DNA from 4 places in the Bradyrhizobium sp. USDA 4449 genome. Region 1 is predicted to be linked to each of the others. Evidence: predicted binding sites of a transcription regulator. Region 1 holds the regulator's gene; each other region holds the start of a gene.

Region 1 (7,972 bases):
AGTGCGAGAGCTGCGGCACGTACCAGGTCAGCGTCACGTAGAACGCCGCCACGATGTAGGCGATCGAGATCCACATCGTCACGGGTGATGCCAGAATGCGCGACATGCGTCGTGCACCTCCGAGCGCGCACCATGCTCCGAACACGAACAGCAATTGCCAGGCGAGCGGATTGAAGGCCCAGAAGCCGTTCGGATAGGCGGAGAAGAACAGGTCGAATTCCCAGGTCACCGCGTAGAGCACGGCCGAGAGCGCGAGCGTGACGTCGGGCCGCCGCTTCATCGACCACAGGATCAGTGGTAGCGCCAGCATCAAGACGATGTAGAGCGGCAGCACGTCCATGTTGACGGGACGGAAGCGCAGCAGCAGCGCCTGCACGATGGTGATGTCGGGCTGCTTGAGGAAATCCATGATGCCCATCTCTTCGGTATAGAGCGGGTTCTCGAAGCTGGTCGCGACGTAGGAGATTTCGGCGAGGAAGATCGTGAACAGGAATACGTGAGCAACATAGATCTGCCAGACACGCCGCAGAATGCGCGCGGTGGCGACGACGAAACCGTTCTCCAGCATCGCGCGGCCGTAGACGAAGGCGGCGGTGTAGCCGGAGATGAAGATGAAGATCTCGGTCGCGTCGCTGAAGCCGTAGTTGCGGATCGTGAACCAGGTCAGCAGATTCGGCGGAAGATGGTCGATGAAGATGAGCCACAGCGCGAGACCCCGGAACAGGTCAAGCCTGAGCTCGCGCTCGCCGATGGCAGGCAGCGTGATGGCTGGCGCAGTAACGCGCGGCTTGGCCTCCACAGGTTTGGCTCCTGCAGTTCCCGCGATCGTCGATCCCGTCACTTGATCGGCAATGGTCATCGGGGCCAAAAACCCCTTCCGCAAATCGCGACGTATGGGAGTGTACCGGTCCTGTCGCCGCCTCGCAAAGCGGCTGGATCACATCAGGGCCTAATTCCTCGTGAATTCTGGCGGGACGATGTCGCCGGGACCGCCTGCGGCGTTTGGTTCCCGGCGGGGTTTTCGTTATGATGGCAGCCATGTACCGCGCCGTGACCCGCCAGATCGAAGTAACCGTCGAGCCCAATTTCGTGCCGGGGGAGTCCTCGGCCGAGCGCTCCCGCTATTTCTGGTCCTACACCATCGTCATCACGAACACCGGCAATGAGACGGTGCAACTGCGCACGCGGCACTGGATCATCACTGACGCCACCGGGCGCCAGCAGGAGGTCCGGGGCGAGGGAGTGATCGGTGAGCAGCCGACGCTAGCCCCCGGCGAGCGCTTCGAATACACCTCCGGCGTCCCGCTCACGACCGCCTCCGGCTTCATGACCGGCCGCTACCAGATGGTCAGCGCAAGCGGCGAACGTTTCGAGATCGACGTGCCGACGTTCTCGCTGGACAGCCCTGACAACAAGCGGGTGTTGAATTAGCCTCCGGGCGCAGGCTCCGTCGGGTGGATTGGCCGAAGGCGCAATCCACGCTGTCCATTTCCACAGAAACAAAAGAGCTGGATTACGCTTCGCTGATCCACCTACGGGGCCGACACCTACGCGTCTTCCACGCCCGCTTCATCAGGCGTGAACTCGTACACCGACGAGCAGAACTCGCAGGTCACGACGACCTTGTCGTCCTTGACCATGGCGGAGCGGTCGTCCGCGGAAAAGCTCTTCAGCATCGACGCAACCGCGTCGCGCGAGCAGGAGCATTGCGCTTTCAGGACCATTGGCTTGAACACGCGCACGCCGCGCTCGTGGAAAAGGCGGTAGAGCAGCCGCTCGCCCGACAGATCGGGGTCGATCAGCTCGACGTCCTCGACCGTCTCGATCAGCGAGCGGGCTTCGACCCAGGCATCGTCTTCGGCAACGCTATGCACCTCAAGGCCCTCGGGCGCATCGCCAGGATGCAAATCCGCCTGCCGCGCGCGCTCCGGTGCCTTCGGCAGGAATTGCATCAGCAATCCGCCGGCGCGCCAGCGATGCTTGCCGCCGTCGCTCGAGCGCCACTCCTCGCCGACCGCGAGACGCACGCGCGTCGGGATCTGCTCGGAGCGCAGGAAATATTCGTGTGCGGCATCTTCCAGGCTGCCGCCGTCGAGCGCGACCAGACCCTGGTAGCGGCTCATGTCGGGCCCCTGGTCAATAGTCATGGCGAGGTGGCCGCGGCCCAGCAGCGTCCCGGAATCCTTGGCATTGCCGAGGCGCTCGGCATCGAAGCGCGCATAGGCGCGCAGACGATCGGGCGCCTGATAGTCGACCACGAGGAAAGACACCGGGCCGTCGGTTTGGGCCTGAAGGATGAAGCGGCCTTCGAATTTGAGCGCCGAGCCGAGCAGGGTCGTCAGCACGATGGCCTCGCCGAGCAGCTTGCCTACGGGTGCCGGATAATCGTGCTTGGTCAGGATCTCGTCGAGCGCGGGACCAAGCCGCACCAGGCGGCCGCGCACATCGAGCGCGTCGACCTCGTAGGGCAGCACGGCGTCATCGATCGGAACCGCTGATGGCGCGCGAACCGGGCCTTCGGGCCCGGTTTTCATGTCAGGAGATTGGGAAACCATGGCGCTCTATCTGGGGTCGGTCTATGCGAAATGAAAGAGGCACGCCCGCATTCCGGCGCCCCTCGGAACGACGGCCTGCGTAGCCCGGAGTGACCACCGGGCCCATGAGAAGGATCACTTCACCGCGTCAAAGCACCAGGCCAAAATGCCCTTCTGCGCATGCAGGCGGTTTTCGGCCTCGTCGAACACAACCGATTGCGGGCCGTCGATCACCTCGTCGGTGACCTCCTCGCCGCGATGGGCCGGCAGGCAGTGCATGAACAGCGCGTCGGGCTTGGCCAGCGACATCAGCTTGGAATTGACCTGGTAGGGCTTGAGCACGTTGTGGCGGTGCTCGCCTTCCTTGTCGCCCATCGACACCCAGGTGTCGGTGACGACACAATCGGCGCCCTTGACCGCGGCCTCGGGATCGGTGCCGAGCACGATCGGCGCACCCGTGGTCTTGATGAAGTCGCGCATCGCCTTTTTCGGCGCGAGCTCGGGCGGCGTCGCGACATTGAGCTGGAACTTGAAGCGCTCGGCGGCGTGGGCCCAGGACGCCAGCACATTGTTGTCGTCGCCGGTCCAGGCCACTGTACGACCTTCGATCGGGCCGCGATGCTCCTCATAGGTCATGAGGTCGGCCATCACCTGGCACGGGTGCGAGCGCCGCGTCAGGCCGTTGATGACGGGCACGGTCGCGTTCGCCGCGAGTTCCAGCAGGGCCTCGTGATTGAGGATGCGGATCATGATGGCGTCGACATAGCGCGACAGCACGCGCGCGGTGTCGGCAATGGTCTCGCCGCGGCCGAGTTGCATCTCGGCACCGGTCAGCATGATGGGTTCGCCGCCGAGCTGGCGCATGGCGACATCGAATGAGACGCGGGTGCGGGTCGAGGGGCGCTCGAAGATCATCGCCAGCGTCTTGCCTTCGAGCGGCTTGACCGGCTGGTGCGCCTTCTGCTTCGCCTTCATGGCGGAAGAAGCCGCGAGCATGCTCTTGAGCTCGGACAGCGGCAGCTCGTTGATATCGAGGAAGTGCTTGGGACTCTTGCTCATCAGCTTGCCGCTCGCTTGTTACCCGACAGCGCCGTGCAGGCGCGTTCGAGCCTGGCGACGCTGTCCTCGATCTCGGCTTCGGTGACGATCAGCGGCGGCAGGAAGCGTACGACATTGTCGCCGGCGCCGACGGTGAGCAGTTTTTCGTTGCGCAAGGCCGCAACCAGATCGCCTGAGGGCACCACGGCCTTGATGCCGATCAAGAGCCCCTCGCCGCGGACTTCGCTGAGGATATCGGGGTGACGGTCGATCACGGAAGCGAGTTTCTGCTTCAGGAGCAGCGACATCTTCTGCACGTGGTCGAAGAAGCCGGGCTTGAGCATGACGTCGAGCACGGCGTTTGCAGCTGCGATCGCCAGCGGATTGCCGCCGAAGGTCGAGCCGTGCGAGCCGGGTCCCATGCCGGAGGCTGCATCCCCCGTTGCCAGCACCGCGCCGATCGGGAAGCCACCGCCGAGCGCCTTGGCGAGCGACATCACGTCAGGCGTGACGCCGGTGCGCCGATGGGCAAACAGGTCGCCGGTGCGGCCCATGCCGGTCTGCACTTCGTCGAAGGCGAGCAGCAAGCCCTTCTCGTCGCAGAGCTGACGCAGCGCGTTGAGGAAAGACGGTGTCGCAGAGCGCACGCCGCCCTCACCCTGGATCGGCTCGATCAGGATGCCGGCGGTGTGTGGCCCGATCGCCTTCTTCACGGCCTCGATGTCGCCATGCGGCACCTGGTCGAAACCGTCCATCGGCGGCCCGAAGCCTTCGAGATATTTTGCCGATCCGGTCGCGGCCAGCGTCGCCAGCGTGCGGCCATGGAAAGCGCCTTCGAAGGTGACGATGCGATAGCGCTCGGGATGGCCCTTGGAGAAGTGATGATGGCGGACCAGCTTGATCACGCCCTCCAGCGCCTCGGCGCCGGAATTACAGAAGAACACGAAGTCGGCAAAACTCTCGTTGCACAGACGCGCGGCGAGCTTCTCGCCATCCGGGCTCTGGAACAGGTTCGACATGTGCCAGAGCTTGGTGGCCTGCTCCTGCAGCGCCTTGACCAGCGCGGGATGGGCATGTCCGAGCGCATTCACGGCGACGCCCGAGGTGAAATCGAGATACCGATCGCCATTGGTTGCGATCAACCAAACGCCTTCACCGCGCTCAAAACCGAGATCGGCCCTGGCGAAAACGGGGAGCAAATGCGGCGCTGCGCTGTTAGTCATGACGGCCACTTGAATGTTGCGGACGGTGTGGGCGTGCATTGCGCAACGCACCATTGACCAGCCTGAAAACGAAACGTGCCGCCTTTTAAGGGCGGCACGCGTCACCATTTTAGGCCTGGTGAAACGGGTGTCAATGCCGCCCGAACGCCTCGCGACATGCTGAATCCGTAGTCTTGCGGTGGCGATTTTGCGGGATATTCGCCACGGAACATGTGGAAGCGAGTCGCCGGACTCTTGCGCGTGAGTCACGCCATATTGTAGCGTTCGGCTTGTCAGATACGACATCTCGTGCAGCGGTTCTGATCCCAAAAGTCCTCTTGTACCGGCGTAAACGTTCGGGCGTCTGATTGCGCCCGGCGAGCCTTAAGGGATTCTGGCGGCACGGGTTTTTCGAAGCTTACGCATTCGTCGTGCGGCCCCGCAGATGGCGGCGCGCGGTGAAGGAAAGGGTGCCATGACCGTTTTGACCTGGTCCGACGATCGCGTCGAACAGCTGAAAAAGCTCTGGGAGGCCGGACTTTCGGCCAGCCAGATTGCCGCTGAGCTTGGGAATGTCACCCGCAACGCCGTGATCGGCAAGGTGCACAGGCTCGGCCTGTCCGGCCGCGCCAAGAGCCCGTCTTCGGCAGCTCCCCGGCCGCGCAAGGCGCGTCCCGCGCAGCACATGATGCGCGTGAGCCGCCCGATCTCGCGGGGCAACACCGCACTCGCCCAGGCCTTCGAGGTCGAGGTCGAGGCTGAACCTGTGACCTTCGACAACGTGGTGCCGATGAGCCAGCGGCTGTCGCTGCTCGAATTGAACGAGGCCACCTGCCACTGGCCGGTCGGCGATCCCTCGAGCGCGGACTTCTTCTTCTGCGGCGGCAAGGCGCTCTCCGGCCTGCCCTATTGCGCCCAGCACTCGCGGGTCGCGTATCAGCCGGCGGCCGATCGTCGCCGCGCGCCGGCGAAGCCGGGTCCGCGCTGAGCATGGCTCCAGACGACAGCGTCCCGGTACCTGCCGCGGCGATCGAGACATAAAAAAGCGCGCCCCAGGGCGCGCTTTTTATTTTGCTTGCTTGTCACCGTGCTCAGGCCTGCTCGGCCTTCGCGAAGCGGTCGTCGAGCGCGTAGCCGGCGCCACGGACGGTGCGGATCGGGTCCTGCTCGCGGCCGAGATTGAGGAGCTTGCGCAGGCGGCCGATATGCACGTCGACGGTCCGCTCGTCGATATAGATGTCGCGGCCCCAGACGCTGTCGAGCAGCTGCTCGCGCGAGAACACGCGGCCGGGATGCTCCAGGAAGAACTCCAGCAGGCGATATTCGGTCGGGCCGAGGTCGATCGGCCGGCCCGAGCGCGCCACGCGACGCTTTTCGCGGTCGAGCTCGATGTCGCCGAAAGCCAGCACGGTTGCGAGCCGCTCGGGGCTTGCACGCCGCAGCAGTCCTTTCACCCGCGCCAACAGCTCAGGCACGGAGAACGGCTTGACGATGTAATCGTCGGCGCCGGTGGCGAGGCCGCGCACCCGCTCGCTCTCCTCGCCGCGCGCGGTGAGCATGATGATCGGCAGCTGCTTGGTGTCGGACCGCGTCCGCAACCGGCGGCACAGCTCGATACCGGACAGGCCCGGCAGCATCCAGTCGAGCACGATCAGATCGGGAATGTGCTCCTTGAGACGGGTGTCGGCGTCGTCGCCGCGCATCACCGTCTCGACGTCATAACCGTCGCCTTCGAGATTGTAGCGAAGCAGCTCGGTAAGAGCTTCTTCGTCTTCAACCACCATAATGCGTGCGCCCATGGGGTCGTCGCTCCTTGAGGATTCAGGTGTTGGGGACGGTGGTTGCGAAGGTCGTCATGTCGCCCTTCGGTCGCTTGTCGGTGATGGCCTGGCCTTCGATCATGTAGAACACGGTCTCGGCAATGTTGGTGGCGTGGTCGCCGATCCGCTCGATGTTCTTGGCGCAGAACATCAGATGGATGCAGAACGAGATGTTGCGCGGATCCTCCATCATGTAGGTGAGGAGCTCGCGGAACAGCGAGGTGCAGATGGCGTCGACCTCCTCGTCGCCCTTCCACACCACCATCGCCGCCGGCAGATCATGCGCGGCATAGGCATCCAGCACCGACTTGACCTGTTGCTGCACGAGGTCGGTCATGTGCTCGAGGCCACGGAACAGCTTGAGCGGATGGAAATCCGTCTCAAGCGCCGCGACGCGTTTGCCCATGTTCTTGGCGAGGTCGCCGATCCGCTCGAGATCGGTCGCGACGCGCATGGCGCCGACGATCTCGCGCAGATCGATCGCCATCGGCTGGCGGCGGGCGATGGTGAGCACGGCGTGCTCCTCGATCCGCCTTTGAAGCGCGTCGATCTCGGCGTCGGTGATGACCACGCGCTGGCCGAGCGCGACGTCGCGACGGATCAGCGCGTCGACGGAATCGACGATCATCCGCTCGGCGAGGCCGCCCATTTCTGCGACCGACCGGGTGAGCTCCTGGAGGTCGGTATCGAAAGCCTTTGCGGTATGTTCAGAACCCATGTCCTGTCTCCTCAGCCGAACCGGCCGGTAATGTAATCCTGCGTGCGCCGGTCGGTCGGCGACGTGAAGATCTTGCTGGTGTCGTCGAACTCGATCAACTCGCCGAGATACATGAAGGCGGTCTTGTCGGAGACGCGCGCCGCCTGCTGCATGTTGTGGGTGACGATCGCGATCGTGTAATTCTCGGACAGTTCCTGGATCAGCTCCTCGACCTTGGCGGTCGAGATCGGGTCGAGCGCCGAGCAGGGCTCGTCGAACAGGATCACCTCGGGCCGCACGGCGACGGTGCGCGCGATGCAGAGACGCTGCTGCTGGCCGCCGGAGAGCGAGAGGCCGGATGCATTGAGCTTGTCCTTGACCTCGTTCCACAGCGCGCCGCCGCGCAGCGCCTTCTCGACGCGGTCGTCCATCTCGGACTTCGGGATCTTCTCGTAGAGACGGATGCCGAAGGCGATGTTCTCGTAGATCGTCATCGGAAACGGCGTCGGCTTCTGGAACACCATGCCGACGCGCGCGCGCAACAGATTGAGGTCCAGCCCGGGATCGAGGATGTTGGTCTGGTCGAGCATCAGCTGGCCGGTGACGCGCTGGCCGGGATAGAGGTCGTACATCCGGTTGAAGATGCGCAGCAGGGTCGACTTGCCGCAGCCCGACGGGCCG
Region 2 (7,972 bases), 4.6 Mb from region 1:
GGCAACATTTGCTCAGGGCCGAAGGAAGCTCTGCATGCAGATGAGGCAACGAGATCGGACACGCATATCTCGGGGCGCCGTGCCCCGCGCGATGTCCGATTCGTATTGCCGGATTTACCAGCCCAACTCGCGCTGATACGCCGCGCGGGCGGCAACGCCAGTGGGCGTGAAATCAGAGAAGACGCCGTCGACACCGAGACGGAAGAATCTGAGATATTCCAGGGCCGGATCGGCGTGATAATCGGCCGCCAGATATTTCTTCTCGTTTCGGAACGTGAAGACATGCACGAACAGGCCGAGCTTGTGCGCGTCGGCGATCAGGCTGGTTGCCTCCTGCGTCGAAGCGTCCGGCGTCGATCCCCTATAGGGCGTGCCGTCGGCATTGGTATCCTTCCACGGCGCGACCTTGAGCGGAACGATATAGGCCTTCCACGGGCCGATGCCGTCGGCATAGGTCTTGATCTCGGCAAGCCCCTCGGGCGTCAGCATCGCATCGTAAAGGCGCGCGTCGCCTGAAACCGTCCAGTCGAACGGACGCGAATTGGTGATGTTGTTGAGCAGCACCTTGCCGGTTTTGAAATCGATGCCGTTACCGTCGATGAGCTGGACCTGCCGGGTCTGAAGACCATGGCTGCGCATATACTTCAGGCTGCCGGGCTCGAAGCTCTGGACCAGGATCGGAGCATCCTTGCTGTTGAGGCCGTTATCCCCAATGATCTTGATCAGCGCATCCTCGAGCGGATGGCTGCCCGGTGCGCCGCAGCCGTTTGCGATGGCCTGGGCATTATTCCAGGTCGGGTTCTTGGTTTCCGGATAGACCAGGATGGAGCGCCCGGTCTCCTTGCTCCTGGCCTTCGCGATGTCCAGAATGTCCTGGAAGCTGATCACGGGGAATTTGCCGTTGAAGACCTTGGGCCGCTCGTTGGCGGCATCATAAGTGGTACCGCCGATCCATTGCTTCAGCTCGGCCATGGTGAAGTCGGTGATCGACCAGTCGTCGGTGTGATCTTCGCCATCGACGATCAATGACTTCAGCACCGATTTGGGATCAGCGGGATCGGTGAGATCGACGAGGTAGTCGGCCGGTGTGCCTGTAGCCGCAGGCGCCTTGACACGCACACCGGGGACCGTGCGCTTGCGCGCCGCGACCGCCGGATTGGTCTTCGCCACTTCGGCAATGTTGGTGTTATCGCTCAGCCATGGATTGTGGCGCGCAACCAGGACGCAATCCTTGGTGAGGTGCAAATCCTCCTCGAGCGCGTCGGTCCCGAGCGCGGCTGCGAGGTCATACGACGGCTCGGTTTCTTCCGGCACCAGGCCGGGCACGCCACGATGACCGAGGATCAGCGGTGCCTTGCCATCGACGGTCAGGAAGGGTTTTGCACCTGAAGGCGCCGCCTGCGCCAAGGCCATCGACGGCAAAAGCAGGGCCAGCGCCACAGCGCCGAGGCGCGCTCCGACATGGATCTTCCGCTGCAAGGGATTGTTCGTCATGGTCGCGTCTCCGTCTGTGCCTGGCATCGCGTCGTCGCGATCGGGGCTGTCGTCTTGTCGCATTTCTCTAACAGACGGATGACGGCGGCCCATTCGACACAAGCAATGCACAAAGCGAATGCGCCGACCTTCGTCGCGCCGTCGTGACGTTGGTGTCGCAGCGCTCAGTTCTGCGGGATCATCCGAACGAGATCATGCGGATTGACGTAGTCGAGCTGGAACCGGGCCCGCTCGTCCAGCATGTCGGGGTCGATCTTTTCCGTGCGCAACAGCGAGACGCGCTGCTCGTTGCGGGCGCGCTCGCGCTTGAGCTGGGCAAGCTCGCTGGTCAACGCGATGATCTCCTGGTCGAGTTCCTGGCGGGCATTGAGGCCGTATTTGCCGGTATAGGCGTTGACGCCGAAATAGCCGACGATCGCGGCCGCCATCGCGTAGAGGGCGAGACCGGTCAGGATCGATTTGAGGCGCGCGCGGGAGACCATTTTGGCAAGATGGGCCAGCTTGGTTAAGGCAGTGCTAATTTGCCCCTGCCCGCGCCGCCAATCGTCATGCCCGGGGGCTTGTCGGGCATGACGCAGGCTCGAGCGGCCTCAGCCGTGGTGTTTGGCCACGTGCGCCGCAAAAGCGTCGACGTACGCCTGGAGCACGCCCTTCAGCGAATCCTTGGTGAGGTTGCCTTCGGCGTCAAAGGCGTCGCCGACCGCGTTCAGGTAGGTCTCGGGCTGCTGCATGATCGGGCCCGCGATCCCAGGCAGGATGTTCTGGAGCGTCTTGGCGGCGCTGACGCCACCGAGCGGGCCCGGCGAGTTGGAGACGATGCCGACCGGCTTGCCGTTGAATGAGCTCTTGCCATAGGGGCGCGAGGCAACATCGATGGCATTCTTCAGCACGCCCGGGATGGCGCGGTTGTATTCCGGCGTGACGAAGATGACGCCGTCGGACTTCTGGAGCTTTTCGCGGAAGGCCAGCCAGTCGGCGGGCGGCGCGCCCTCGAGGTCCTGGTTGAAGAACGAGATGCCGGCGGGAGTGACGACCTCGAGCTTGAGTGAATCAGGCGCAAGCTTTGCGAGCGCGTTGGCGATCTTCAGCGAGAAGCTGTCCTTGCGCAGGCTGCCGGCGATCACGACGATGTTGTAGGCCATCAGATTATCCTTGGTTTTCCTTGAACCCTCGAGGGGGAAGTGCCGCGCGGCACTTAAGCGATCCGCACCATTGGATGCAAGTGCATGAACCGCTCCGATTTGGAAACGCTGCGTTTCGCGAAAGCAGATCGTCGGCCCACACAATCGGGCCGCCACGCGGCGGCCCTCTCACTGCAAACGGATGACGGCTTTCTTGTCAGCCTGAAGCGACCGCGAACGATGTGTGGCCGGGCGTATGGCCGGGCGTCCACCTGCGGCTGCAGATCACGACGATTTATTTGGATTGATGAGAAATTTTTCGCCGGTGGCACGTTTGGCGTACACTGCGATGTTGGCGGGATCGAGCGCCTCCTGAAGCGACACCACCTTGGTGTAGTGGCTGGCAAATGTCGTCTTCAGTTCGCTCACGACGCGCTGGCGCAGCCGCCCGATGTCGGCGGGTCCGATCTTCTGCAGGAACGGAGTGAGCAGCCAGCCGCCGACACCCCAGGCCATGCCGAAGCCGCGCGGCAGTTCGATGGGGCGCGTATCGAGCGCGCCATAGACATAGACCTGCTTGTGCACGCTGGAGCCGTAACGGCTGTATTCCTTCGCGGTCTTGTTGATCGCGACTTCCATGCAGTTGAGGATGTCGCCGGCGAGCTTGCCGCCGCCGATGGCATCGAAGGCGATGGTGGCGCCGGTCTCGACCAAGGCATTGGTGAGATCGTCGAGGAAATCAGGCTTGCTGGAATCGACGACATGCTTCGCGCCGATCCTCTTCAGTATCTCCGCCTGCTCCTGGCTGCGCACGATGTTCACGAGCCCGATGCCGTCCTTGATGCAGATCTTGTTCAGCATCTGGCCGAGATTGGACGCGGCCGCGGTGTGCACGAGCGCCTTGTGGCCTTCGCGCCGCATCGTCTCGGTCATGCCGAGCGCGGTGAGCGGGTTGACGAACCAGGACGCGCCCTCCGCCGCCGTCGTGCCCTCGGGCAGCGGCTGGCAGTCCCGCGCCTTCAGGGTGCGGTACTGCGCGTACATGGCGCCGCCGATCATCGCGACCGTCTTGCCCATGAGGGCCTTCGCGGCATCCGACGCGCCGGTCTTGATGACGACGCCCGCGCCCTCATTGCCGACGGGCAAGGACTGATCGATCCGCGCCCCCATGGCGCGCATCGCACCGTCAGGCACCTTCGCGGTGATGATCGGCGCCTCCTTGGTGCCCGAGGCCTTGGCCGTGCTCATGTCGGCCGCGCCGACGAGCAGGCCGAGGTCGGACGGGTTGATCGGGGCCGCCTCGATGCGGACGACGACCTCGTCGTCGGCAGGCTCGGGGGTCGGCACGTCGACCAGCGAGATCTCGAGCTCTCCGCTCGTCTTGATCAGCGAACGCAGTTGCAGTCCGGTCTTGCCGTCGCTCATGTCGACCCTCCCCTGTCCTGGTTGAAGCGCTGGCTTATGCCAGCGCCTTCAGTGCCGCCTTGCCCCCATAGAGCGCCTGCTTGCCGAGCTGCTGCTCGATGCGGAGGAGCTGGTTGTATTTGGCGGTGCGATCCGAGCGCGCAAGGGAGCCGGTCTTGATCTGACCGCAGTTCGTGGCGACCGCGAGGTCGGCGATGGTGGAATCCTCGGTCTCGCCCGAGCGGTGTGACATGACCGAGGTGTAGCCGGCCTTGTGCGCCATTTCGACGGCGGCGAGCGTCTCGGTCAGCGTGCCGATCTGGTTGACCTTGATCAGGATCGAATTGGCGCGGCCGGCCTTGATGCCCTCGGCGAGGCGCTTGACGTTGGTGACGAAGAGATCGTCGCCGACCAGCTGACACTTGTTGCCGATGAGGTCGGTGAGCTCCTTCCAGCCGTCCATGTCGTCTTCCGACATGCCGTCTTCGATGGTCGCGATCGGATAGCGGCCGACGAGATCGGCGAGATATTTGGCCTGCTCGGAGATCGAGCGGGTCTTGCCCTCGCCTTCATAGACGTACTTGCCGCCCTTGAAGAACTCGGTCGAGGCGCAATCGAGACCGAGCACGATGTCGCTGCCCGCCTTGAAGCCGGCCTTGCCGATCGCGTTCATGACGAACTCCAGCGCGGCGTCCGCCGACGGCAGGTTCGGCGCGAAGCCGCCTTCGTCGCCGACATTGGTGTTGTGGCCGGCCTTCTTCAGCTCGGACTTCAGCGTGTGGAAGACCTCCGCGCCATAGCGCAGGCCCTCGGCGAAGGACGAGGCGCCCACCGGCAGGATCATGAACTCCTGGAAGTCGATCGGGTTGTCGGCATGCACGCCGCCATTGATGATGTTCATCATCGGCACCGGCAGCAGCCGCGCCGAGGTGCCGCCGACGTAACGGTAGAGCGGCATGTCGAGCGAGTTCGCGGCCGCCTTGGCGCAGGCGAGCGAGACACCGAGGATGGCGTTGGCGCCCAGCCGGCTCTTGTTCGGCGTGCCGTCGAGGTCGATCATGACCTGGTCGATCTGGGCCTGCTGCTCGACGTCGAGACCGCTCAGCGCCTCTGATATCTCGCCATTGACGGCGCCGACCGCCTTGGTGACGCCCTTGCCGAGATAGCGGGCCTTGTCGCCGTCGCGCAGCTCGACCGCCTCATGGGCACCGGTCGAGGCGCCTGACGGCACGGCAGCGCGGCCGAGCGCGCCATCTTCCAACACGACGTCGACCTCGACGGTGGGATTGCCGCGGCTATCGAGGATTTCGCGTCCGATGATATCGATGATGGCGGTCATGAGGGCCTCTTTTCGGGGAACAAAGGGGGCAGTTCGCGGCTGCTTCTACCGCAATGCATTGAAGCGGAAAAGGCCGGGTGACGGCCGCGCCATGATTGGCTAAGAGGGCCGCATGTCGAAAAAGCCCAGCAAGTCGAACACCTCACCCAACCTGCAACTCGGCCGTGCCGTGGAATGGCCTGATGCGCCTGAGAAGGCCAAGCTCGACCGCGTGCCGAATCCGCAAGCCGGGACCGACTATCTCGTCCGCTTCACCGTGCCGGAATTCACCTCGCTCTGCCCGGTCACGGGACAACCCGATTTCGCCCATCTGATGATCGACTATGCGCCCGGCCAGTGGCTGCTGGAGTCGAAATCGCTGAAGCTCTACATTGCGAGCTTCCGTAATCACGGCGCCTTCCACGAGGATTGCACCGTCATGATCGGCAAGCGCATCGCGAGCGAGATCAAGCCGAAATTCTTGCGGATCGGCGGCTATTGGTATCCGCGCGGCGGCATTCCGATCGACGTGTTCTGGCAGACCGGAAGCGTGCCCAAGGGCCTCTGGGTGCCGGAGCAAGGCGTCGCGCCCTACCGTGGCCGGGGCTAGCTGGAGATCCATGACGATGACAACGACATCTGGGAAAGTCCGTGGACTCGCGCTCGGCGTTCTCGGACTTCTGTGGCTTGCCGGCCCGTCCAACGCGGCCGAAATCCGCGTGATGATCTCGGGCGGATTCACGGCCGCCTATCAGGCGCTCGTGCCGGAATTCGAAAAAGCCACGGGCAACAAGGTCCTGACCGCCTACGGACCATCGATGGGCACCACCACCAATGCGATCCCGGTCCGGCTCGAGCGCGGCGAACCCGCCGACGTTCTGATCATGGTCGGCTATGCGCTGGCCGATCTCGCGAGCAAGGGCAAGGTCGTTGCCGGCAGTCAGGTCGACCTGACGCGCTCGCCCATCGGCGTCGCCGTGAAATCGGGAGCGCCGAAGCCGGACATCAGTTCGGTGGATGCCGTCAAGACCGCGTTGCTGGCGGCAAAGACGATCGCCTATTCCGACAGCGCCAGCGGCGTCTACATCTCGACCGAGATGTTTGGCAAGCTCGGCATCGCCGAAGCCATGAAAGACAAGGCGCGCAAGATCCCGGCAACGCCGGTCGGCGAAATCGTCGCGCGCGGCGAAGCCGAGCTCGGCTTCCAGCAGATCAGCGAATTGAAGCCCGTGAAGGGGATCGACATCGTCGGTCCGCTGCCGAAGGAGTTGCAGCAGATCACGATCTTCTCGGCCGGGATCGCGACCGTCGCCAAAGAGCAAGAGGCCGGTCGCGCTCTGATCAAGTTCCTGGCCTCACCCGCGGCGCGCGACGCGATCATCGCCAGTGGAATGGAGCCGATCGTGGCTGACGGAACGAAATAATCGGGTTTGACGGCGGCTAGGGCACGACCAACACCGGCACGCTACCGTTCACGAGAACCTCGGATGTCTGGCTTCCCAAAAACAGCTTCCTGAGGCCCCGACGCCCATGAGAGGCCATGACGATCAAGTCGCAGCGTCTGGACTTGGCCGTTTCGACAATCGCCGTGGCCGGGTGCGAATTCGGAACATGCAAGAGTTCGACCGAGATCCCGATCTGCTCGGCCATGGCACGTGCCTGCTCGAGCACCTTGCCTGCCCGCTCCCGGCAAGCGGCGTCAAAACGATCAATCTCGTCCCGTGAAGGAACCCATCCAGAGTCAAATCCGCCGCCATAATCGATCGGCAGCGCTTCAGTCACGGTGACGATGGTCGCTTTGGCATTCAAAGCTTTTGCCAGGGCAATTCCATGCTCGACGCCTTTCCTGGCGACCTCCGAACCATCGGTGCTCATGAGAATGTTGCCGTACATTCGGTGGCCCTTCGCTTGCCCCCGCATGCCCCCCGCAAGTGACCCCAACGACTATGATCCGATCCTCGCCCCCGGTCTATTCGCTTCTATTTCAATCTCGATATCATCCTAAGCCACCTCGCGCACCCTGGTGATGAAGCTGTCCACCTCGCCGGTCAGCGAGGCCGACTGGCTCGACAGATCGGCGGCCGCTTTCAGCACGCCGGAGGCCGCGCGGCCGGTTTCGTTGGCCGCCGACGAGACGGTCGCGATGTTGCGCGTCACGGTCGAGGTCGCTTCCGCCGTGTGCTGCACCGTGTCGGCGATCTCGGCCGTTGCCTTGTTCTGCTCCTCGATGGCGGCGGCGATGACGCGGTTAATGCTCGATACCTCCTCGATGGTCTTGACGATGCCGTCGATGGCGGAGACCGCCTTCTGCGTCGCGGCCTGGATCTCCGTGATCTGGGCGCTGATCTCTTCGGTTGCCTTCGCCGTCTGCGACGCCAGGTTCTTCACCTCGCTCGCCACGACCGCAAAGCCGCGCCCGGATTCGCCGGCGCGCGCGGCCTCGATCGTCGCGTTCAATGCCAGCAGATTGGTCTGGCCCGCGATCGAGGTGATGAGGCCTATGACCTCACCGATGCGGTCAGCGCCGTCGGCGAGCGCGCGCATGGTGCTGTCGGTCTCCTTCACCGTGACAACGGCATGCTCGGTGGCGCGGCTTGCCTGCTCGACCTGGCGGTTGATCTCGCGGATCGAGGCA
Region 3 (7,972 bases), 600 kb from region 1:
CCGCGCATGATGGTCGTGCCTTCGGCAAAGGACGCCGCAACGGCCAGCACCAGATATTCGTCGATCATCGACGGCGCGCGCTCCGGCGGCACGTCGACGCCGCGCAGCTTCGAGGCGCGCACGCGCAAGCGCGCCATCGGCTCGCCGGCGTCGCCACGCACTTCGCTTTCCTCGATGGAGGCGCCCATTTCACGCAGCGTCGTGAAAAGGCCGGTCCGCAACGGATTGGTCATGACGTCTGAGAGGACGACATCTGAGCCTTCGACGATCAGCGCCGCGACGATGGGAAATGCCGCAGATGAGGGATCAGCCGGCACGATGACGGTGGCGCCATGCAGCTCGGGCTGACCCGCGAGCGTGATGCGCCGCCCGTGCTGGCCTTCCCGGACCGAGGTGATGTCAGCGCCAAAATGTTTCAGCATCAGTTCGGTGTGGTCGCGGCTGGCCTCGCTCTCGATCACGGTCGTGGTGCCCGGCGCGGCGAGGCCCGCCAGCAGCACCGCCGACTTGATCTGGGCCGAGGCAACCGGGGTCTTGTAGCTGATCGGCAACGGATCGCGCGCGCCCTGCACGGTCAGCGGCAGCCGGCCGCCCTCGCCGCCGGACACGACCCTGGCGCCCATCTTCTCGAGCGGATCGAGGATCCGGCGCATCGGTCGGCTGCGCAGCGAGGCATCGCCGTCGAACACGGCCGAGATCGGGCAGCCGGCGACGGCGCCCATGACCAACCGGCAGCCGGTGCCCGAATTGCCGAAATCCAGCGCTGCCTTGGGCTGGGCAAAGCCGCCGACACCGACACCCTGGACCCTCCAGGCGAAATCGCCGGTGCGCTCGACCTTGGCGCCGAGGGCCTGCATGGATTTGGCGGTGTTGAGGACGTCCTCGCCCTCGAGCAGGCCGGTAATCCGGGTCTCGCCGACCGCGAGCGCGCCCAGGATCAGGGCACGGTGGGAGATCGACTTGTCCCCGGGCACCCGTACTTTTCCGGTCAGGGGACCGCTTGAGCGCGATTTGAGCGGCGCCAGCTTGTCGGAATGGGTCAAGATTGTGTCCTTGGATACGCCTGATAGCGGCTGCGGGCAGGTACCACATGCCCTCCCCGCCGTCACGAGCATGTCTTTCTCTCGTAATGCGCTATTGACAGCGGGCCGCCAACTAGCCAAGTGAAGCACCGCTTTTCAGACATTCCCAGGATTCCTCTGCCGTGGCCAAGTCCGAACTCGGAACCAAACGTATTTGCCCGACCACGGGCAAGAAGTTCTACGACCTGAACAAGAATCCGGTGATCTCGCCCTATACCGGCGAGGTGGTGCCGATCGCGCCCCTTGCGCCCGCCCGCGCCGGACGCGGCGCCGAGGCCCGCCACGCAGCCGCCGCGGACGCCACGCCGGAGCCGGCCGAGGTCGAAGAGGTCTCGCTCGAGGAGGCCGATGCCGAGGAGAACACCGGCAAGGTGAAGGCTGTCGTCCCCGAATCCGAGGACGATATCGAGGTCGACGATACGCTCGACGACGACGATGACGATGATTCGACCTTCATTGCCGACGAAGAAGAGGGCGATGAGGACGTGACCGACATCATTGGTGACGTCGGAGGTGATGAAGAGACTTGAGATCAGCCCTGATCTGTGAAAAAGGGTGCACCGCGCGAGTCGCTTGGACGGCTCGACGGCCGGGACGGATCCCCCCAGGATCGTCCCATCTGGACTAAAGGGGCCATAGCTCAGCTGGGAGAGCGCTTGCATGGCATGCAAGAGGTCGGCGGTTCGATCCCGCCTGGCTCCACCACGCTTCGCCCTTCGGGGTTACGCGTGGCGCAGCCACGAGGAGCCTGAAGGGCGAAGACGGGCTGTTTCAGCTTCTATTTTCCTTGCGGCTCTGCTAGCCCCCTACGCCCCAATCACCGCATTCAACCGGTCCCTTAAGGCCACAATCTCGTCCTTCATCGCGACCAGTTCCGACACCGAGCAATCCGACGCCGCCAGGATCGACTGCGGCACGCTGCGCGCCTTGTCTTTCAGCGCATGGCCTTGCGGAGTCAGCGCGATGAGCACCTGACGCTCGTCCTCGCTGCTTCGCGTTCGCTTGACCAGATGGGCTGCTTCCAGCCGCTTCAAGAGCGGCGTCAGCGTGCCGGAATCCAGAAACAGCTTTTCACCGATGTCCTTGAGCGGGACGTCATCGCGCTCCCACAGCACCAGCATCACCAGATATTGCGGATAGGTCAGTCCGAGGCGGTCGAGCAGCGGCTTGTAGACGCGATTGAAGGCATGCGCGGCCGAATAGACCGCGAAGCAGATCTGGTTGTCGAGGCGTTGCGGATCGAGGGTCGATGATTTCCGGGCCATGCAGAATCTCGCGAGACTGACCCGCATTGTGGGGCCGGGCCGGCGGACATTCAATTGCAAACAATTAAATGTGAGGCATGCGAATATCGATTGCGCACAATCTAATTGTTTGCAATATACATCGCACGCCAACCCGAACATCCCAAGGAAGACGAAAATGTCCGTGAACGTGCTCTACAAGACCAGCGCAAAAGCCACCGGCGGCCGCGACGGCCATGCCGCGACCCTCGATGGCGCACTCGACGTCAAGCTCACCACGCCGAAGGAGCTCGGCGGTGGCGGCGGCGCCGGCAACAATCCCGAGCAGCTGTTTGCGGCCGGCTATGCCGCCTGCTTCATCGGCGCGATGAAGTTCGTGTCGTCGCAGGGTGGCCCGAAGGTTCCCGCCGACGCCTCCGTGACCTCGACCGTCGGCATCGGCCCGCGCTCGGCCGGCGGCTTCGGCCTGGACATCGATCTGGCCGTCTCGCTGCCGGGCCTGTCCCGCGCGGACGCCGAGGCGCTGGTCGAGAAGGCGCATCAGGTGTGCCCGTATTCCAACGCGACGCGCGGCAATGTCGACGTCCGCCTGACGGTCGTCTGATCCGACGGTGGAATGGCTGGCCCGGGATCCCCGCGCGAGGTCCCTTGGGCCGGCCGCTTCCGCCCGTTTTTGCCGTGCCGCGGGATGCGGCGCGCGCGTGCATATCCCCCTCCGCAGCGAGGCATTGCTGGGGCGCACGAACCTCGCTAGGCCTGTGGCCAACATCGACACAGGGGATGTGAAGGCATGACTGAAGCCGTTTTGGGCGCAATGAGCGGACTGCGCGTCGTCGATCTCACGCGCGTGCTCGGCGGCCCCTACTGCACCCAGATCCTCGCCGACCATGGCGCCGACGTCATCAAGGTCGAGCCGCCCGCAGGCGACGAGGTGCGCGACTGGGGCCCTCCCTTCCACGAGGAGGACGCCGCTTATTTCGTCGGCATTAACAGAAACAAGCGCTCGATCGGCCTCGACCTCGCCTCCGAAGGTGGCCGCGTCGTGCTGCTCAGGATGCTGGAGACGGCCGACGTCCTGATCGAGAATTTCAAGCCGGGCACGCTGGAGAAATGGGGCATCGGCAACGATGTGCTCAGCCAGAAATTCCCGCGCCTCGTGCATTGCCGGATCTGCGGCTTCGGCGCCGACGGCCCGCGCGGCGGCAATCCCGGCTATGATGCCATCATCCAGGCCATGACCGGCATGATCGCCGCCACCGGCTCGCAAGAGAGCGGCCCGATGCGGATCGGCGTGCCCTTGGTCGACATCACCACCGGGCTCTATGCCGCAATCGGCATCCTGATGGCGCTGTCGGAGCGGCAGCGCTCGGGCAAGGGCCAGTTCCTGGAGACGACGCTGTACGAAACGGGCCTTGCCATCATGCATCCGCACACCGCGAATTATTTCATGCATGGCAAGCCGCCCTCGCTCACGGGCAACGAGCATCCCAACCTCGTGCCTTACGCGATCTTCCCGACCAAGACCGACGACATCTTCATCGGCGTCGGCAATGACGGCACGTTCCGCAAGCTCTGTAAGGAGATCGGCAAGGTGGAGCTCGGCACCGATCCGCGCTTCGCCCGCAACAAGGACCGCATCGCCAATCGCGAGGCGCTGCGCGCCGAGCTTGCCGCCGTGTTCAGCCAGCACGAGGCCGAGCCGCTGTGCAATCGCCTGCTCGCGGCCGGCCTGCCCGCGGGTCCCGTGCAGAGGATCGACCAGGCGTTGACCAACCCGCACACGATCGCGCGCGGCGATGTCATCGAGAAGGACTGGTACAAGGGCGTGGCTTCGCCGATCCGGCTCGATCGCAGCAAGCCGAGCCTGCGCCGCCTGCCGCCGAAATTCAGCGAGCACGCCCGGGAGGTGCTGGCCGAGTTCGGCTACTCAAAGGCAGAGATCGGCGCGATGGTCGAGAAGGGCACGGTCTGCGGGTCCGAGCGCAAGCGCTGAGTGGTGCGCTCCCTCTCCCGCGCGCGGGAGAGGGTCTCGCCGCAGCGGGACATTCCCTTGAGGAGAAAGCCCTCACCCGGCGCTTCGCACCGACCTCTCCCGCAAGCGGGAGAGGTTTTCGAGCTGCTCGATTTCGACTCACGTCATCCAATGCCGCAGTGCGGCGCATGCACGCATGTGCACTGCGAACGGAGGAGGCTGCCCAACCGCCTCTTCGCCTATTTGATGGCTTCCCTTCTGCAGCGCTTGCCGCTTTCGTTTCGGCCGCTTACACAGTCATGTGAACGTCATGTGGCGCTGCTAGCGCAAGCGCTTCTTTTTGACGCCTGAGGGAGGTTTTCTAGATGGCTCTTCGACATTTTGGAGCGGCTGCCGCATTTGCAGTCACGGTTGGCATGGGCGTCTCGCCGGCGCTTGCCGTCACTGAAATCCAGTGGTGGCACGCCATGACCGGCGCGAACAACGACGTCATCGTCAAGCTCGCCAACGACTTCAATGCATCGCAGAGCGACTACAAGGTCATCCCGACGTACAAGGGCAGCTACCCTGATACGATGAACGCCGGCATCGCGGCATTCCGCGCGGGCAACGCCCCGCACATCATGCAGGTGTTCGAAGTCGGCACCGCGACCATGATGGCTGCGACCGGTGCAGTGAAGCCGGTCTACAAGCTGATGGCCGACGCCGGCGAGAAATTCGATCCCAAGATCTACCTGCCGGCGATCACCGGCTACTACTCGACCTCGAAGGGCGAGATGCTGTCATTCCCCTTCAACTCGTCGTCGACAGTCATGTGGGTCAACCTGGACGAACTCAAGAAGGCCAATGTCGAGATCCCGAAGACCTGGCCTGAAACCTTCGAGGCGGCCAAGAAGCTGCACGACAACGGCCATCCGACCTGCGGGTTCTCGAACGCGTGGGTCACCTGGGTCAATCTCGAGCAGCTGTCGGCCTGGCACAACGTGCCGCTCGCCAGCAAGGCCAATGGCCTTGACGGCTTCGACACCGTGCTGAAGTTCAACGGGCCGGTCCAGATCAGGCATCTGGAGAAACTGATCGAGCTGCAGAAGGACAAGACCTATGACTATGCCGGGCGCACCAACACCGGCGAAGGCCGCTTCACCTCCGGCGAGTGCCCGATCTTCCTGAGCTCCTCGTCCTTGTTCGCCAACATCAAGGCGCAGGCCAAGTTCAACTTCACGGCCGCGCCGATGCCCTATTATCCCGACGTCAAGGACGCACCGCAGAACTCGATCATCGGCGGCGCTTCGCTCTGGATCATGGGCGGCAAATCGGCCGACGAATACAAGGGCGTGGCGAAATTCCTGACCTTCCTGTCGGACACCGATCGCCAGGTCTGGATACACAAGGCCTCGGGCTATCTCCCGATCACCAAGGCGGCCTATGAGAAGGCCAAGGCCGAAGGTTTCTACAAGGACCAGCCCTATCTCGAGACGCCGCTGCTCGAGCTGACCAACAAGGAGCCGACCGAGAACTCCCGCGGCCTGCGGCTCGGCAACATGGCGCAGCTTCGCGATGTCTGGGCGGAAGAGATCGAGCAGGCGCTCGCCGGCAAGAAGACCGCCAAGCAGGCGCTGGATGCCGCCGTCGAGCGCGGCAACACGATGCTGCGCCAGTTCGAAAAGACCGCCGTCAAGTGAGGCGATGAGTGGCGGGCCGGGACGCCGGCCTGCCACTCGGCTCAGATCATGCAAAAGCAAGCCATTTTCAAATCAAAGCTATTGCCCTACGTGCTGGTTGCCCCGCAACTCGCCGTCGTCCTGATTTTCTTCTATTGGCCGGCGCTGCAAGCGGTAATGCAGTCCTTCCTGCTGCAGGATGCCTTCGGTCTATCAACGAGCTTCGTCTGGTTCGATAATTACATCGAGCTGTTCAAGGACCCCGCCTATTTCGAGTCCATCGTCCGGACCTTCTTCTTCTCGTTCGCGATCGCGGTGTCGTCGCTGTCGTTTGCGCTGCTGCTCGCCGTCATGGCGGACAAGCCGCTGCGCGGCGTGATGCTCTACCGCACGCTGCTCATCTGGCCCTACGCGGTGGCGCCGCCGGTCGTCGGCGTGCTCTGGATCTTCATGCTGCATCCCTCGCTCGGCGTGATCTCGCGTTATCTGCGCGCCGCCGGGATTGACTGGAATCCGCTCCTCGACGGCAATCAGGCTGCGGCGCTGATCATCGTCGCCGCGGCCTGGAAGCAGATCTCCTATAATTTCCTGTTCTTCCTCGCCGGGCTGCAGGCCATCCCGAAGAGCGTGTTCGAGGCCGCCGCAATCGACGGTGCGCGCCCGATGCGGCGGTTCTGGACCGTGACATTTCCGCTGCTGTCGCCAACCATCTTCTTCCTGCTCGTCGTCAACATCGTCTACGCCTTCTTCGACACCTTCGGCATCATCGACACCATGACCCGCGGCGGCCCCGGCACGTCGACGGTGACGCTGGTCTACAAGGTCTACTCCGACGGCCTGCTCGGCGGAAATCTCGGCAGCTCGGCGGCCCAATCGGTGATCCTGATGATCCTGGTCATCGTGCTCACGGGAATCCAGTTCCGCTTCGTCGAACGCAAGGTGACCTACTGATGGTCGAGCAGGAGGGCTTTCGACGCTACGTCGCTCACGTCATTCTCTGGATCGGGATCGCGATCGTCGCATTCCCCGTGTACATCGCGATCGTCGCCTCGACCCAGGACAACGCGCTGATCGCCAACGGGCAGATGTCGCTGCTGCCCGGCGGCCATTTCTTCGAGGTGTACTACCAAACCATCTTCGTCGGCACGAGCGGCTCGACCCGCGAGCCCGTGGCCAACATGATGCTGAACTCGCTGATCATGGCGCTCCTGATCGCGGTCGGCAAGATCGCGATCTCGATCATCTCGGCCTATGCGATCGTCTATTTCCGCTTCCCGTTCCGGATGGCGATCTTCTGGATCATATTCATCACGCTGATGCTGCCGGTCGAGGTGCGCATCTATCCGACCTACAAGATCGTCGCGGACCTGCACATGCTCGACAGCTATGCGGGCCTCGCGCTGCCGCTGATCGCGTCGGCGACGGCGACGCTGCTGTTTCGCCAGTTCTTCATGACCGTGCCGGATGAATTGCTGGAGGCCTCGCGCATCGACGGCGCCGGACCGCTGCGTTTCTTCTGGGATACGCTGCTGCCGCTGTCGCGCACCAACATGGCGGCGCTGTTCGTGATCCTCTTCATTCTCGGCTGGAACCAATATCTCTGGCCGCTGCTGATCACCACGCGCGACGACATGCAGACCATCCAGGTCGGCATTCGCAAGATGATCACCACCACCGATGCGCTGACCGAATGGCCGATCGTGATGGCGACCGCCGTGCTGGCCATGCTGCCGCCGGTGTTCGTCGTCGTCGCCATGCAGAAATTGTTCGTGCGCGGTCTGGTCGAGACGGAAAAGTGAGGAGGCGAGTGGTGAGTAGCGAATGGCGAATGGAAAGCCCTTTGAGCGCTCTCGCATACGCAACTTCCCTGTTCGCCACTCCCCATTCGCTATTCGCTGGAAAAACCCATGGCTAACGTCACCCTGCGCAACGTCCGCAAGACCTACACCGGCGGCTTCGAGGCGATCAAAGGCGTCAACGTCGAGGTCGGCGACGGCCAGTTCTGCGTGCTGG
Region 4 (7,972 bases), 3.9 Mb from region 1:
TGCGCAAAACCCCAGACGATCAGCGCCAGTCCCGCAAGCGAGACCACGGAATACAGAATCTTGTAGGTCCCCTCGCCCAGCCGCGCGATCGCCTGTGTGCGCGCGCCACGTTTCGTTGTGAAGACATGGGCGGCAAAAAACAGTGCCAGCCCCAGGATCATAACCAGCAGACCCACGATCATCCTCCCTCAACCAGCGCCTCGCCTCTGAGGTATCATTGATTGGCCGCCGCTCGCAACTGACGGGCTACTTTCCAAGCTCTCGATTGTCGACATAGCGGATCGCAATCGGCCGTCCGGCCAAGGCGCCACCGAGGCCGCTGGTGAACTTCAGCGGGAGACATGCATTCAACGATGAATTGATCGCGTTGAGGTAGGTGGTTCGCGTATCGGCGGGGACGCCCGCAGTCGCAAAGGTCAGGCGCGGCGGGCCGATCAGGCCACCGGCCTTATTGAAGCTGAAGCGGACAGCCATCTGCATGCCTGCGCGCGCATGGTCCGATGGCGGCGACCAGCACGTACGCAGCTCCGCAAAAAGATCGCCGATCGTATCGAGGTCGTGATCCGGCTTTTTGTACTTGGCCCGATCAGCCTCCGGGGGCACGCTCTCGATCGTGAGCTGCAGGTTCTGGCCGTAGGGATAATCGATCTCGGGAATACACGGGCCAGGCTCGAGCGGACTGCAATAGTACGGCGTGCAGGGGGGACCGTCGAGAACGCTGCACGGCTCATGCGCAAACGGGATCGGATTGATTTGGCGGTGCTGCGCGTCGGCGGCAACGATTGATATCGCCAATAGTGTGAGAACGAGAATGCCGCGCCACATGCTTTGGTCTCGCGATGTCACATCCGTGGAACGTGGCACCGTTCGTGACAGCGTCAAGCCTGCGCGCGTTCACATGCTCGCGCGCCAAGGGCTACCCCCTACCCCTTCTTTTTCACGTCCTTGACGTTGGTGAACTCGATGCCCTCGGCGCGCTCCCTGGTGTAGCCGAGATAGAATTCGTTCCGGGCCAGATAAACGGGATCGCCGTCGACGTCATCGGCGATGCTTGACGTATTGGCCGCGATGAAAGTGTCGAGCTTCTTGCGATCCTCCGACGAGACCCAGCGCGCAAGCTGGAACTCGCTGACCTCGAATTCGACCGGCAGCGAATATTCCGCTTCAAGCCGGGCCTTGAGCACGTCGAGCTGCAGCGCGCCGACCACGCCGACCAGCGCCGGTGCACCATCACGCGGACGGAACACCTGCACGACGCCCTCTTCCGACATCTGCTGAAGCGCTTCCTTCAGCTTCTTCGCCTTCATCGCGTCGGTCAGACGGACACGGCGGACGATTTCAGGCGCGAAGCTCGGCACGCCGACGAAGTTGAAATCTTCGCCGTCGGTGAGCGTATCCCCGATCCGGAGCGTGCCGTGGTTGGGAATGCCGACGACGTCGCCGGCAAAGGCCTCGTCCGCCACCGAACGGTCCTGAGCAAAGAAGAATTGCGGGCTCGACAGCGGCATGCTCTTGCCTGTGCGTACCAGCTTCGCCTTCATGCCGCGGCTGAGCTTGCCGGAGCAGAGCCGCGCGAACGCAATGCGGTCGCGATGGTTCGGGTCCATGTTGGCCTGGATCTTGAACACGAAGGCGCTCATGCGCGGATCGGTCGCTTCGACTTTGCGCTGGTCGCTGTCCTGGGCGCGGGGCTCGGGAGCGAACTTGCCGAGGCCTTCCAGGAGGTCGCCGACGCCGAAATTGCGAAGCGCGCTGCCGAAATAGACCGGCGTCAGATGGCCCTCGCGGAACGCGTCGAGCTCGAACGGCTTTGAAGCTTCCGTGACGAGCTCGAGCTCGTCCTTCACCGCGGAGACATCGAGGTTCGCATTCAGCTTGGCAAGTTCGGCGATCTCGATCTGTTGCGCAGCGCCGGTCTTCGCGCCGCCGCCTTCGAGCAGGCGCACGCCGCCGTTGACGACGTCGTAGGTCCCGAGGAAGTCGCGCCCGCGGCCGACCGGCCATGTCATTGGCGTGGTGTCGAGCGCCAGCGTCTTCTCGATCTCGTCGAGCAGCTCGAACACGTCGCGGCTCTCGCGATCCATCTTGTTGATGAACGTGATGATCGGAATGTCGCGGAGACGACAGACCTCGAACAGTTTGCGTGTCCGCGCCTCGATGCCCTTGGCTGCGTCGATCACCATCACGGCGGAATCGACCGCGGTCAGCGTGCGATAGGTGTCTTCCGAAAAGTCCTCGTGGCCCGGCGTGTCCAGCAGGTTGAAGACCAGGCCTTCGAACTCGAAGGTCATGACCGAGGTCACGACCGAGATGCCGCGCTCGCGCTCGATCTTCATCCAGTCCGAGCGCGTGTTACGCCGCTCGCCCTTGGCCTTGACCTGGCCGGCCAGGTTGATGGCGCCGCCGAACAGCAGCAGTTTTTCGGTCAGCGTGGTCTTGCCGGCGTCCGGGTGCGAGATGATCGCAAAAGTGCGTCGGCGCGCCACTTCGGTGGCAAGCGAGGAACGGGCCGTCGAGTCGGCTGTGGCGGCAATGTCGGACATGGCGGGAGCGTTTGGCAGGGAAAATGAGCCCAATCAAGCCTCATGTGGTGATTGCGGAGCGCTTCGGCCAGCCCCATATCGGCCTTTGACCAAACAGGCCTTGGGGGAGGACGGCCGCCCTGCTCGTCAGCATTGGCCTAGCGGGGACGACCCTGCCTTAAATGGAGGGTCGCCATGGCCTGGACTATCCTTTTCGTCGCTGGTCTTCTCGAGATCACCTGGGCGATCGGCCTGAAATATACCGAGGGTTTTACCAGACTCGTGCCCTCCGTCGTCACGCTCGCGGCCATGGCCGGCAGCGTCATCCTGCTCGGTTCAGCTCTCAAGTCGCTGCCCGTCGGAACCGCCTATGCGGTCTGGACCGGGATCGGCGCGGTCGGCACTGCGACGCTCGGTATCTTCCTTCTCGGCGAGCCCGCCACGGCGCTCCGCCTTGCCAGCATCGGGCTGATCGTGGCCGGCATCGTCGGGCTGAAACTCGTCACTTGAAGATCTGGACCGCCCACCAGCTCAGTGCCGCGACGATGGCCGAGGCCGGGATCGTGATGATCCAGGCATAGACGATCGAACTCGCCACGTTCCAGCGCACCGCCGAGACGCGGCGGGCCGCGCCGACGCCGACGATGGCGCCCGTGATGGTGTGCGTGGTCGAGACGGGAACCCCGAGGAAGGTCGCCATGAACAGGGTCGCGGCACCGCCGGTCTCGGCGCAGAAGCCCTGCATCGGGGTGAGCTTGGTGATGCGCAGGCCCATGGTGCGGACGATGCGCCAGCCACCCATCAGCGTGCCCAGCGCCATTGCGGCCTGGCAGGACAGCACGACCCAGAACGGCACGGTGAATTCGCCGCCGAGATGGCCCTGCGAATAGAGCAGCACGGCGATGATGCCCATCGTCTTCTGTGCGTCGTTGCCGCCGTGGCCGAGCGAGTAGAGCGAAGCGGAGGCGAATTGCAGAATGCGGAAGGCACGGTCGACGGCGAACGGCGTCGAGCGCACCGAGGCCCATGACACGATTGCGACCAGCATCATTGCGAGCAGGAAACCGACCAGCGGCGACAGCACGATCGCCAGCACCGCCTTGGTCAAGCCGCTCCACACCGCGGCATGAATTCCAGCCTTCGCCATGCCACCTCCGACGAGGCCGCCGATCAGCGCGTGCGACGAGGAAGACGGAATGCCCAGCGCCCAGGTCACGAGATTCCAGACGATGGCGCCGAGGAGCGCCGCGAAGATCACCTGGGCGTCCACAATCGCGGGATCGATGATGCCGGTGCCGATGGTCTGGGCAACGTGCAGGCCGAACACCATGAAGGCGACGAAATTGAAGAACGCGGCCCAGATCACCGCGAATTGCGGCCGCAGCACGCGAGTCGAGACGATGGTCGCGATCGAATTGGCGGCGTCGTGCAGACCGTTCAGGAAGTCGAACAGCAACGCGACGGCGATCAGTCCGACCAGGACAGGAACACCCAACGCAGCATCCACGGCGGCCCTGCCCTATACTTGCTCGATGACGATGCTGTTGATCTCGTTCGCGACGTCGTCGAAGCGATCGGCCACCTTTTCGAGGTGGTCGTAGATCTCGACGCCGACGATGAAATCCATCGCCCTGCCGTCGCGATGCTTGAGGAAAAGCTCCTTCAGCCCGATGTCATGGAGATCGTCGACGCGGCCCTCCAGCTTGGTCAGCTCTTCCGTGATCGCAGTCAGCATCGCGACGTTCGGTCCGATCGATTGCATCAGCGGCAGCGCACGTCCCACCAGATTGGCGCATTCGATCAGCAACTCGCCGATCTCCCGCATCGGCGGCTCGAAGCTGCGGACCTCGAACAGCATCACGGCCTTGGCGGTCTGCTGCATCTGGTCGATCGCATCGTCCATCGAGGTGATGAGGTTCTTGATGTCACCGCGGTCGAACGGCGTGATGAAGGTGCGCCGCACCGCCGTCAGCACCTCTCGGGTCACATTGTCCGCGTCGTTCTCGAACTGGCTGACACGCTGACAATAGACCGGCGTCTCCTCGCCGCCTTTCAGCATGCCCTGGAGCGCGATTGCACCCTGGATCACGGTCTGGGCGTGGCGGTCGAACAGGTCGAAGAACCGTTCTTCCTTCGGGAGGAAAGCGCGAAACCATCGCATCATGGGACTGGTCTACCGGTTGGAATGGCCCGGCCGAACGGGCCGACACAAAACCGTCATAGACCATTTTTGCCCTGCGCGCGTGTCATCTCACGCCTGCAGAGCAGGATCATCCACCGCTTTAAAGTGATGGCAAAATCGACATAACATCAATAGGTTAGAGCGACCGCCGGAAGTAATGTGCGACTTCACCGACCACACCACGGCGGAAGGTGAGCACGCAGACCACGAAGACCGAGCCCTGGATCACCGTGACCCAACTCCCGAGGCCGGAGAGATATTGCTGCATGGCGACGATGACAAAGGCGCCGAAGACCGGGCCGAACACGGTGCCGAGACCACCCACCAGCGTCATCAAAACGATTTGCCCTGACATCGACACTTCAACATCGGTCAACGAAGCATTTTGCGCGACAAACACCTTCAAGGCGCCGGCAAACCCCGCCAGAGTTCCTGACAGGATATAGGCAATCAGCTTGTACTGATCGGTCTTGTAACCCAGCGAAATCGCGCGCTGCTCGTTTTCGCGGATCGACTTCAGCACCTCACCGAACGGCGAGTTGATGGTGCGAAAGATCAAGAGGAAGCCGAACAGAAAACCGGCAAGCACGGTGTAGTAAAGCACCGTCGGATCGCTGAGGTCGAATATTCCGAACAGATGGCCCTGCGGAATACCCTGAATGCCGTCCTCGCCATGGGTAAACGGCACCTGCACATAGATGAAATACAATAGCTGCGAGAGCGCCAACGTGATCATCGCGAAATAAATGCCCTGGCGCCGGATTGCGACGACGCCGGTGATGACGGCAAGCCCGGCGGCGGCGGCGGTACCGGCCAGAATGCCAAGCTCGGGCGGGGACTCCCCAGACCTTCAGCGCATGACCCGAGACGTAACCCGCGGTACCCAGAAACATCGCGTGGCCGAACGACAGCAAGCCACCATAGCCGATCAACAAGTTGAAGGCGCAGGCCAGCAACGCGAAGCATAGCGCCTGCATGACAAAGAACGGATAGATCTTTGTGAACGGCACGGATGCAAGCAGCACCGCCATCACCGCGAAGACGATCATCTCGTCGCGCAATGCGCGTGGGGTCCCCGGCAGAGTGTCGTCAGTTGCTACGGTCATATCAGGCCGCCCTTCCCGTCAATCCCGTTGGCTTCACCAGCAGCACCAGCACCATCAGCACGAACACGACTGTATTGGAGGCCTCTGGATAGAAATACTTGGTCAGCCCTTCAATCACACCCAGTGCGAAGCCCGTGATGATCGAGCCCATGATCGAGCCCATGCCGCCAATCACCACGACCGCAAACACGACGATGATGACGTTTTCGCCCATCAGCGGCCGGACCTGATTGATCGGCGCCGACAGCACGCCGGCGAGCGCGGCAAGGCCAACGCCGAGCCCATAGGTCAGCGTGATCATCCTGGGAACGTTGATGCCGAAAGCTCGCACCAGCGTCGGGTTTTCAGTCGCGGCCCGGAGATAAGCACCGAGCCGCGTGCGCTCGATCAAATACCAGGTCGCAAAGCAAACCACGAGCGAGAACACGACCACCCAGCCGCGATAAATCGGCAGATACATGAATCCCAAATTCACCCCGCCCTTCAGTACATCGGGGATCGAATACGGCAAACCGGAAGAGCCGAAATAATTCTGGAACACACCCTGAATGATCAGCGCCAGACCGAAGGTCAGAAGCAGCCCGTAGAGGTGATCGAGGCCTGCGAGCCATTGCAGCATGGTCCGCTCCAGGATCATCCCGAAGATGCCGACGATGATCGGCGCCAGCAGCAGCGCCCACCAGTAACTGACGCCGCCGAGGTTCAGCAGGAAATAGGCGACGAACGCACCCATCATGTAGAGCGCGCCATGAGCGAAGTTGATGATGTTGAGCATGCCGAAGATCACGGCGAGCCCGAGACTGAGCAGCGCGTAGAACGAGCCGTTGATCAGTCCCACCAGTAGCTGTGCGTAGAGAGCCTGCATCGATCCAGCACCCAGTCCCTTCGGCGTTTCCAAACTAGTGCCCGCCGGTGACATGCCGGCGGGCGGTTGGCCTCACTTCTTAAGCAGCGCGCACTTGCTCTCGGAGAGCGGCGTGAAGGCCTGGTCGCCCGGCACCGTGCCGACGAGCTTGTAGAAGTCCCACGGTCCCGTGGATTCCGAGGGCTTCTTCACCTCGAACAGATAGGCATTGTGGATGGTGCGGCCGTTGGGCTCGATCTCGCCCTTGCCGAACAGATCGTCCTCGGTCGGCATCGATTTCATCTTCTCGACGACCTTGATGCCGTCATGGGGATTGCCGCCGAGCGCATCGAGCGCCTTGAGATAATGGCGCACGCCCGCATAAACGCCGGCCTGTACCATGGTCGGGGGCGCACTGTTCTTCATCTTGCCGGCAAAACGTTTCGAGAAGGCGCGGGTCTGATCGTTCATGTCCCAGTAGAAGGTCTCGGTGAAGTTCAGGCCCTGCGCGGTTTCCAGGCCGATCGCCTTGATGTCGGTGAGGAACAGCAGCAGCGCCGCGAGCTTCTGGCCGCCCTTGACGATGCCGAATTCGGCCGCCTGCTTGATTGTGTTGGTGGTGTCGCCGCCAGCATTGGCAAGGCCGATGATCTTGGCCTTGGAAGCCTGTGCCTGGAGCAGGAAGGACGAGAAATCAGGCGTATTCAGCGGATGCTTCACGCCGCCGACGACCTTGCCGCCATTGGCGGTGATGACGGCCGTGGTATCGCGCTCGAGCGCCGCACCGAAGGCATAGTCCGCGGTCAGGAAGAACCAGGTGTCACCGCCAGCCTTGACCAGCGCCTGGCCGGTGGTGTGGGCCAGCATGTAGGTGTCGTAGGTCCAGTGCACGGTATTGGGCGAGCATTGCGCGTTGGTGAGGTCCGAGGTCGCCGCGCCCGAATTGATGTAGACGCCGTTCTTTTCCTTGACGACGTTGTTCACGGCGAGCGCCACGCCCGAATTCGGCACGTCGACGATGACGTCGACCTTGTCGACGTCGAACCACTGCCGCGCGATCGCGGTGCCGATGTCGGGCTTGTTCTGGTGATCACCCGAGATGATGTCGATCTTCCAGCCCTTCGCGGCGAGGCCGGAATCCTCGACCGCCATTTGGGCGGCGAGCGTTGAGCCGGGTCCGCCGAGGTCGGCATAGAGGCCGGACTGATCGGACAGCGCCCCGATCTTGACCGTCTTGTCTTGTGCCAAGGCGACGCCAGCGCAGGTCACGGCCAACGCCGTACCAAGCAACAACGATGCAATCGACTTTTTCATGCCA

What was found. Region 1 encodes PhoB, which activates phosphate uptake and scavenging genes when phosphate is short. Its sites were predicted from a motif close to TGTCATNNANCTGTCAT; they were not measured.
Region 2: the regulator PhoB is predicted to act here: its motif matches at 1,562-1,578, upstream of ACVIIW_RS28295 (glycerophosphodiester phosphodiesterase family protein).
Region 3: the regulator PhoB is predicted to act here: its motif matches at 4,594-4,610, upstream of ugpB (sn-glycerol-3-phosphate ABC transporter substrate-binding protein UgpB).
Region 4: the regulator PhoB is predicted to act here: its motif matches at 4,727-4,743, upstream of ACVIIW_RS25220 (DUF47 domain-containing protein).

What each region holds. Positions count from the first base shown of each region.
Region 1 covers NZ_JBSRYD010000001.1:1,471,621-1,479,592, forward strand. Annotated here, with positions in the region: gene ACVIIW_RS07015 (OpgC domain-containing protein) at 1-859, opposite strand, end outside; gene apaG (Co2+/Mg2+ efflux protein ApaG) at 1,039-1,431, shown strand; gene ACVIIW_RS07025 (Hsp33 family molecular chaperone) at 1,548-2,555, opposite strand; gene argF (ornithine carbamoyltransferase) at 2,670-3,593, opposite strand; gene ACVIIW_RS07035 (acetylornithine transaminase) at 3,593-4,795, opposite strand; gene ACVIIW_RS07040 (GcrA family cell cycle regulator) at 5,250-5,762, shown strand; gene phoB (phosphate regulon transcriptional regulator PhoB) at 5,866-6,573, opposite strand; gene phoU (phosphate signaling complex protein PhoU) at 6,596-7,312, opposite strand; gene pstB (phosphate ABC transporter ATP-binding protein PstB) at 7,324-7,972, opposite strand, start outside.
Region 2 covers NZ_JBSRYD010000001.1:6,049,029-6,057,000, forward strand. Annotated here, with positions in the region: gene ACVIIW_RS28295 (glycerophosphodiester phosphodiesterase family protein) at 115-1,494, opposite strand; gene ACVIIW_RS28300 (FtsB family cell division protein) at 1,659-1,976, opposite strand; gene ACVIIW_RS28305 (NADPH-dependent FMN reductase) at 2,085-2,636, opposite strand; gene ACVIIW_RS28310 (zinc-binding dehydrogenase) at 2,901-4,040, opposite strand; gene eno (phosphopyruvate hydratase) at 4,075-5,358, opposite strand; gene queF (preQ(1) synthase) at 5,471-5,947, shown strand; gene ACVIIW_RS28325 (substrate-binding domain-containing protein) at 5,964-6,761, shown strand; gene ACVIIW_RS28330 (universal stress protein) at 6,778-7,230, opposite strand; gene ACVIIW_RS28335 (methyl-accepting chemotaxis protein) at 7,339-7,972, opposite strand, start outside.
Region 3 covers NZ_JBSRYD010000001.1:2,072,799-2,080,770, reverse strand. Annotated here, with positions in the region: gene aroA (3-phosphoshikimate 1-carboxyvinyltransferase) at 1-1,043, opposite strand, end outside; gene ACVIIW_RS09935 (TIGR02300 family protein) at 1,205-1,612, shown strand; tRNA gene ACVIIW_RS09930 (tRNA-Ala) at 1,712-1,787, shown strand; gene ACVIIW_RS09925 (MarR family winged helix-turn-helix transcriptional regulator) at 1,889-2,347, opposite strand; gene ACVIIW_RS09920 (organic hydroperoxide resistance protein) at 2,505-2,930, shown strand; gene ACVIIW_RS09915 (CaiB/BaiF CoA transferase family protein) at 3,117-4,319, shown strand; gene ugpB (sn-glycerol-3-phosphate ABC transporter substrate-binding protein UgpB) at 4,664-5,980, shown strand; gene ugpA (sn-glycerol-3-phosphate ABC transporter permease UgpA) at 6,029-6,910, shown strand; gene ugpE (sn-glycerol-3-phosphate ABC transporter permease UgpE) at 6,910-7,758, shown strand; gene ACVIIW_RS09895 (sn-glycerol-3-phosphate import ATP-binding protein UgpC) at 7,867-7,972, shown strand, end outside.
Region 4 covers NZ_JBSRYD010000001.1:5,413,612-5,421,583, reverse strand. Annotated here, with positions in the region: gene ACVIIW_RS25245 (NnrU family protein) at 1-176, opposite strand, end outside; gene ACVIIW_RS25240 (hypothetical protein) at 247-825, opposite strand; gene ACVIIW_RS25235 (peptide chain release factor 3) at 924-2,543, opposite strand; gene sugE (quaternary ammonium compound efflux SMR transporter SugE) at 2,718-3,032, shown strand; gene ACVIIW_RS25225 (anion permease) at 3,025-4,029, opposite strand; gene ACVIIW_RS25220 (DUF47 domain-containing protein) at 4,042-4,686, opposite strand; partial or broken gene ACVIIW_RS25215 (branched-chain amino acid ABC transporter permease) at 4,841-5,810, opposite strand; gene ACVIIW_RS25210 (branched-chain amino acid ABC transporter permease) at 5,812-6,675, opposite strand; gene ACVIIW_RS25205 (ABC transporter substrate-binding protein) at 6,748-7,968, opposite strand.